Regions from separate parts of the Paenibacillus sp. Pae15 genome, predicted to be linked through region 2. Evidence: riboswitches for the same ligand, from Rfam matches in the RefSeq annotation. Region 2 holds a riboswitch; each other region holds the start of a gene.

Region 1 (2,264 bases), on a different contig from region 2:
CCGACGCGCGGGCCTTCATCCCAATCGATGCCCAGCCAAAGCAGGTCGTCCTGAAGCTGCTCGGCGTAGGCGGGACGGGAGCGGGCTTTATCGATGTCTTCGATGCGCAGCACAAATTCTCCTCCGGCTTGGCGCATTTGCAGCCATGCGGCGAGGGCGGTGAAGGCATTGCCGATATGAAGCAGTCCGGATGGAGTTGGTGCGAAACGTCCGCGGCGGGTCATACTCTCACGCTCCTTGAAGAATACAAAAAAGAGCAGACATGTCGTTCTGCTCGGTGTTCTTTAGGCTATGTAAGATGATATGGGATGTAAATTCATGGCGGAGCCGACGGGATTCGAACCCGCGATCTCCTGCGTGACAGGCAGGCATGTTAGGCCTCTACACCACGGCTCCACACATTAGCAATGTTGTGTCTCGGACACAAACAGTATAATAACATGAATCGATGCGGTCTGACAAGCTCTTTGTTGATCGAATCGATTTTACCGTGTTCAACCGTATGAAAAAGGCTGCGGATTCATGTGGAACTTTTTCCCTCCTTCCTTCGTTAAAACTTATATGGCAGGAATAGGTAAACGTATATTTATAAATGAGGGAGGGAGCAAGCAAGATGGAGATGAACCGCAAACGCTTATGGAAGCTGAGGCTCATTGAATTGTGCTGTATCCTCATCATGCTTGTCATTTTATTTGCTTTTGCCGCTGTGCTCTTGTGGCATTACCATTCTAAACCATCCTCGACTGTTGCATAAATACTATTTGTAATGTATTATTTTACGAGCAACAATTTTATATTGTGGGAATAGGTGCTCTGGTCCGTTTCAAACGGTTCCGGAGCTTAAAAGGGAAGTTCGGTGAAATGCCGACGCGGTCCCGCCACTGTAACAGAGGAGTCAACGCGAATATGCCACTGATCTTCGGATTGGGAAGGCGCGTTTTGACCATGATTCTGGAGCCAGGAGACCTGCCTGTTCTGACAGCACTGTTTTTACCTACGGGAGATAGGGAGGTGTTAAAAATGGTAGCCACCGTTTTTACAAACGAGGGGCATCTTTACCCTTTTTAACCCAAGGGAAAGATGCCTTTTTTGCATGGAATTTAAAAGCAATATGAAAATGGAGGGTGACCGAATGGATTCGTTGAAAAGCAGTAACTTGGGGTATCCAAGAATTGGAGTGAACAGAGAATGGAAAAAGTTGCTGGAAGCCTTGTGGGCAAACAAGATTCAGGAGTCTGAATTTGAAAAGAAGATAGAAGAACTGCGGTTGAATCATCTCAAACTCCAGCAGGAAAAAGGAATCGACCTTATTCCGGTCAATGATTTTTCTTTGTACGACCATATGCTGGATACGGCGGCAATGTTCGGAATTGTATCCAAACGGTTTAACTACCCTGGCGGCGTTGTTTCCCTTTCCACCTATTATGCTATGGCCAGAGGCAGCAAAGGGGCTCCTGCTTGCGAAATGACCAAGTGGTTCAATACGAATTATCACTACATTGTACCGGAATTGAATGATATTACCCCGGTACTTACCATCAACAAGCCGCTTCAAGCCTATCGGGAAGCAAAGCAAAAGCTGGGCATTGACGGGAAGCCGGTACTGATCGGGTTGTATACGTTTTTAAAACTATCCAAAGGGTATAAGTCCGGGCAATGGGACGAGCTGATTGCATTGTTCCTCCCATTGTATGCTCAAATCCTGAGGGAACTGGAGCAAGAGGGCGTAAGGTGGGTGCAAATCGATGAACCTGTTTTAGTCAGCTCATTGTCTGATGAAGATATGGATCGGATAACTCATATTTATAAGCAACTGCATGAAGCGGCGCCGGGGCTGAATATTATGCTTCAAACCTATTTTGATGCCGTAGAGCACTATGAAGCGACGGTTTCGCTGCCGGTGCAAGGAATCGGACTGGATCTGGTACACGGTTACGACCGGAACATGCAGCATATGGCCAAGCATGGATTTCCAAAGGATAAGGTGCTCGGAGCAGGTCTGATCGACGGGCGCAACATTTGGGCTGCCGATTTGCAGTCCAAGCTGACCTTGCTGAATACGTTGTCCCAGTACGTTCCTTATGAAAGAATGATCATTCAGCCTTCCTGCAGCCTGCTTCATGTTCCTGTCACTACCGGGCAGGAAACCAAGCTTGGTTCTGAAATTCGGCAAGTCTTGGCTTTCGCCAATGAAAAGCTTGATGAGATTGTTTTGCTGACCAAGGCCGTGGCAGATAAAGATTCCGAACCGATCGCACGCGAAC
Region 2 (2,264 bases):
TCTGCCTGCTGCTGATGATGTTCGTACTTGCTGCAGGCTGCGGCGGAGGATCGAAGGCGGATGTGTCAATTTTCATGATAGGATCCAACGGGATCCCGAATGAAGCGGGAGAAAAGTTGCAAGCCTCGCTGCAAAGTGAAATAGGTGAATCGCCCAGTGTGCAAGTATTGGCGGCGCCTATATTTTCAATGGAGAAGCTGATCGTCGAAATAGCGGCCGGTCAGAACGGCATTCTGATGATTCCGGAGAATCATTTTAAAGCGATGGGCGAGCAGGGCGGTTATGTTCCGCTGGACGATGTGGCCAAAGCGGAGGATTTTCCTGAGGGCGTTCTGGAAGTTACGGAAGACGGCAAGAAACAAAAGCATCTGTACGGCATCCCGATGGATCAAACCAAATGGTTTACGGAGCTCGAATTCGACGGCAAAAATCTGTTCGCGTTCATTCCGGCCAATGCGCCGGACAAAGAGAAAGCGAAGCAGGTCATGAAAATAATTGCCGAGAAATAATTGTGCATGCCAGTCATGCAGCGGACAACAACATAGCGGTTCAGGTGCCCGCACAGCCAATCAACGCTTGCGGGTTAAAAGGGAAGCCGGTGTGAATCCGGCGCGGTCCCGCCACTGTATACGGGTAAATGCTCTTCATGAAGTCACTGTCTGGAGCAGACGGGAAGGCGAAGAGCTCTGGCTCAGCGAAGCAGCCCGTAAGTCAGGAAACCTGCCTGAACATGCATTCGATGCAGCCTTTCGAGGAAAAGGGGCAGACGCGCAGCCTGCCGGCGGCATATCGACTTGATGTCGACTGCGGCCGCCAGGTTTGTCAGAGTGTGCCTCTGCTTCGGAGACGATCCGAAAGCAGGGGTCTTTTCGTTTTTTGAATGATGATAAGGAGATGGACCTATGTATTGGGATAAGACGACTCGCATAAAAAAAAGGCTGCTTGCAGCCGTTCTGAGCCTGGCTTTGGCGGGAACGCTGGCAGGATGCGGAAGCACTGCGCCAGCGCCGGGGCAAGGTCAGCAGGCGGAATCGCCGAAGGCGGGCGACGCCAGGCAGGAAGGGACGGTCACATCGGCCAAACGGACGACGTATCCGCTCACCGTCAAAGACGCTACGGGTAAAGAATTTGTTTTTGAGAAAGCTCCGGAGCGCATCGTTTCCACTTCACCGAGTGAAACGGAAACGCTCTTTGCTTTGGGGCTCGGAGATCAGGTAGTGGGCGTATCGGATTTCTGCAACTATCCAGCCGAAGCGGCGGCGAAGCCGAAAGTCGGCAGCATCATCAAGCCGAACGAGGAAGCGCTCGTTGCGGCCAACGCCGATTTGGTCATGACGGGGGTATCCATGAATATGACCGTAGTGGAGAAGCTTCGCGGACTGAAGGTGAATCTGTTTAAGGTCGAGCCCAAAACGTTAGACGATGTGATGAGCAATATTCTGCTCATGGGGCAAATCTTCGACCGCCAGGAGCAGGCGGAGAAGCTGGTCGATTCGATGAAGGCCGAACGCCAAAAGGTACTGGATGCGGTGAAGGATCTGAAGCCTGAGCAGAAGAAAAAGGTATTTGTCGAGTTTTCCCCCGGCTGGACGGTCGGTAAAGGCGAGTATATTGACGAGCTGATCAGCCTGGCCGGAGGAATCAATGTGGCGGGCGGCGAGAAAGGTTACGTAAAGCTTAGCGAGGAGAAGGTGATCGCGGACAATCCGCAGATTATTCTTTATCCGACGGGGATCATCGACGAGAAGAGCAATAAGCCGATGGATCAGTTGATTCGCGAGCGCAGCGGCTGGGACCGGATTGAAGCGGTGAAGTCGAACCGGTTGGTCGGGTTGGACAAGGACATTATGAGCCGTCCGGGTCCCCGGATTACACAGGCATTGACGGAAGTAGCCAAAGGAATATACCCGGAACTGGTGAAATAGATGAAGCGTAAGCTGTGGATTTGGGGCGGAGCCGCCTTGGCCCTGCTTGTATTCGCCGTTTCTGCGGCAGTATCGATCGGTTCGGTCCGAATTCCGTTCGGTCATGTCTGGGGAATCGTACTTCATCAGCTGCCTTGGATCGGTGAACGAATCCAGGGGGATTGGAGCGAAGCTTCGGAACAAATCGTATGGAGGGTCAGGCTGCCAAGGGTAGTGCTGGGCATTCTGGTCGGTGCCGCCCTGGGGTTGGCCGGCGCGGCCTTTCAGGGCGTACTCCGCAATCCGCTTGCCGATCCGTACACGCTGGGCGTTTCGTCCGGAGCATCGGTGGGCGCGGCT
Region 3 (2,264 bases), on a different contig from region 2:
ACCTTTCGACCACATCGAAAAAATTTCTGGAATATTTTCCATTGGACAAGCCCTGCCTGGAACAGTAGCCGTGCAGTATAAAGGGCAGCCTGCCGTTGAAAAACACGGCGGCCGCCCACCTGCGGATCTTCTTCTCTTCTGGGCGACAATGAACCAAAAAGGTCGAGTAAGAGAGCAAGTATAGCCCTCTACTCGATCTTTTCAGTTTGGTAACGAAAAGTTAAGAAAACAGGGCCGTCCCTGCGTAGTTAAAAACTACTTATGGGACAGCCCCAATGATACAAATGACTGTTCATCATAACCGCAGCAGATCGGACTGCTCTTTCTTCAACTGCAGGGCCGATTTCATCGCTTCTTTACGCACCAGTTCACGTACGGCTTGAGTATTCTCGGCAAAGAATGAGTCGCATCTGCTCAAGCTGTACAATGCTTTTTTGGCAGCCTCGCAGGCCATCTTTTCACTTTGCAATAAATAATAACAAATGCGGTAGCAGTCATTTTCGTGTTTCTTTAAAAATGATATGCGATCCTTTATTTCCATAAACAGATCATCCCTAACATATCTTACTTACTTCATTATTTTAAGGGGTTTTCATTTGCTGGATAGTACTATTTTCTTCTAGTACCCATAATGAAGTATACAGAAGCAATATAAATAAAAGGTAAACAAAAGCTAAACGATTTCTTAACTTTAAGCCGCCGCTCTTTTGCAATTTTCAGCCTTAGCGTTTCGTTTAGAGGGTAACTATAACCAATACATATCACTGGGGTTGATCTTATGAAAAAAGCGGCTCTGGATGACGCCGAATGAATCACAGGCCGAATCTTGCATTCGGATGAGGATTTTGATAGACAAAGTCACCTCATTCGTGTTATAGTTCAATAAATTCATGTTACATAATGCAATGCGACGACCGCCAACGGACAAGTAGCATGGATTGACGCAAACGAATTGCATACATACTGAATCAGGTGCCTTTGCGACAGCAAAGGGTAACAGGGAATCGGGTGCAAATCCCGAGCGGTCCCGCCACTGTATTCGGGGAGTTTCTCCCAGCATGTCACTCGATCATCCATCGGGGAAGACGGGAGAACACGACGATCCGAGAGCCAGGAGACCTACCTGATTTATGCACCCCAAGGCCTTCGAGGAAAGGAGTGGTGTACGAACGATAAAAGCGACGATCACGCCAGGCTGATCTTGTCGTCTATTGATGCGTACCCCTAACCAATCCTGCAGGATTGGTTTTTTTGAGTTTTACAACGATTTGCCAGGGAGGAAATGTACAATGATTTCTAAAAAAGCAATAAGCACACTGTTGTTGGTCTCCGGATTTACCCTGTACCTGACTGTCAGCGATCCTAAGTCCGCCTATGCCATGCATATTATGGAAGGCTTTCTTCCCTACGGATGGGCGATCTTCTGGTGGGCCGTGTTTATTCCGTTCTTCATTCTCGGGCTGCGGTCCTTGATGAGAATTACGAGAGAAACACCGGAGCTAAAAATTATGCTGGGAGTAGCCGGTGCTTTCATCCTTGTTCTGTCGGCGCTGAAAATTCCTTCCGTGACGGGAAGCAGCTCGCATCCGACGGGAACAGGTCTCGGCGCTGTCATGTTCGGACCGCTGCCCATGAGCGTGCTGGGCTCCATCGTCCTGCTGTTTCAAGCTCTGCTGCTTGCCCATGGCGGGTTGACCACTCTTGGAGCCAACGCCTTCTCTATGGCTGTTGCCGGCCCCATGATCGGTTATGCCGCTTACCGGTGGATGATCAAATCGACGGGAAAACAAACGCTGTCGATCTTTACGGCGGCGGCGCTGGCCAACCTGTCTACGTATGTCGTCACTTCCATTCAACTGGCATTGGCGTTCCCGGCAGAGAGCGGCGGCATTTTGGCTTCATTCGTAAAATTCGGGGGCATTTTTGCGATCACTCAAATCCCTTTGGCCATCAGCGAAGGACTTCTTACGGTACTGATCTGGAACTGGCTGAAAGCCAACAGTTCGGAAGAATTATCGATTTTACAGCGTAAAATGAAAGGAGCATAACTCTCATGTCCCATCAGAAAACGAACCTTCTCATCCTGATTGCCGTCGTCTTGTTGGCTGTTCTTCCGCTCCTGTTCGTCAACGGCGAATTCGGCGGAGCAGACGGTGCCGCTGAAGAAATGATCACCGAGATTCATCCTGCTTATGAACCCTGGTTTGCTCCGCTGATGGAGCCTCCGGCAGAGACCGAAAGCATGCTGTTTGCGCTGCAGGCCG

The links. A riboswitch is a leader RNA that binds a small molecule or an ion and turns the genes downstream of it on or off. The one in region 2 is predicted to bind cobalamin.
Region 1: it holds a riboswitch for cobalamin, as region 2 does, so the genes downstream of both, metE (5-methyltetrahydropteroyltriglutamate--homocysteine S-methyltransferase) here and NR121_RS18345 (ABC transporter substrate-binding protein) in region 2, are expected to answer to the same signal.
Region 3: it holds a riboswitch for cobalamin, as region 2 does, so the genes downstream of both, NR121_RS23555 (energy-coupling factor ABC transporter permease) here and NR121_RS18345 (ABC transporter substrate-binding protein) in region 2, are expected to answer to the same signal.

What each region holds. Positions count from the first base shown of each region.
Region 1 is NZ_JALJRM010000043.1:1,477-3,740, reverse strand. It holds gene gluQRS (tRNA glutamyl-Q(34) synthetase GluQRS) at 1-224, opposite strand, end outside; tRNA gene NR121_RS23510 (tRNA-Asp) at 320-396, opposite strand; cobalamin riboswitch at 790-988, shown strand; gene metE (5-methyltetrahydropteroyltriglutamate--homocysteine S-methyltransferase) at 1,133-2,264, shown strand, end outside.
Region 2 is NZ_JALJRM010000024.1:16,331-18,594, reverse strand. It holds gene NR121_RS18350 (hypothetical protein) at 1-509, shown strand, start outside; cobalamin riboswitch at 535-742, shown strand; gene NR121_RS18345 (ABC transporter substrate-binding protein) at 903-1,925, shown strand; gene NR121_RS18340 (FecCD family ABC transporter permease) at 1,926-2,264, shown strand, end outside.
Region 3 is NZ_JALJRM010000043.1:10,707-12,970, forward strand. It holds gene NR121_RS23545 (LysR family transcriptional regulator) at 1-68, shown strand, start outside; gene NR121_RS23550 (hypothetical protein) at 296-541, opposite strand; cobalamin riboswitch at 954-1,141, shown strand; gene NR121_RS23555 (energy-coupling factor ABC transporter permease) at 1,290-2,048, shown strand; gene NR121_RS23560 (energy-coupling factor ABC transporter substrate-binding protein) at 2,054-2,264, shown strand, end outside.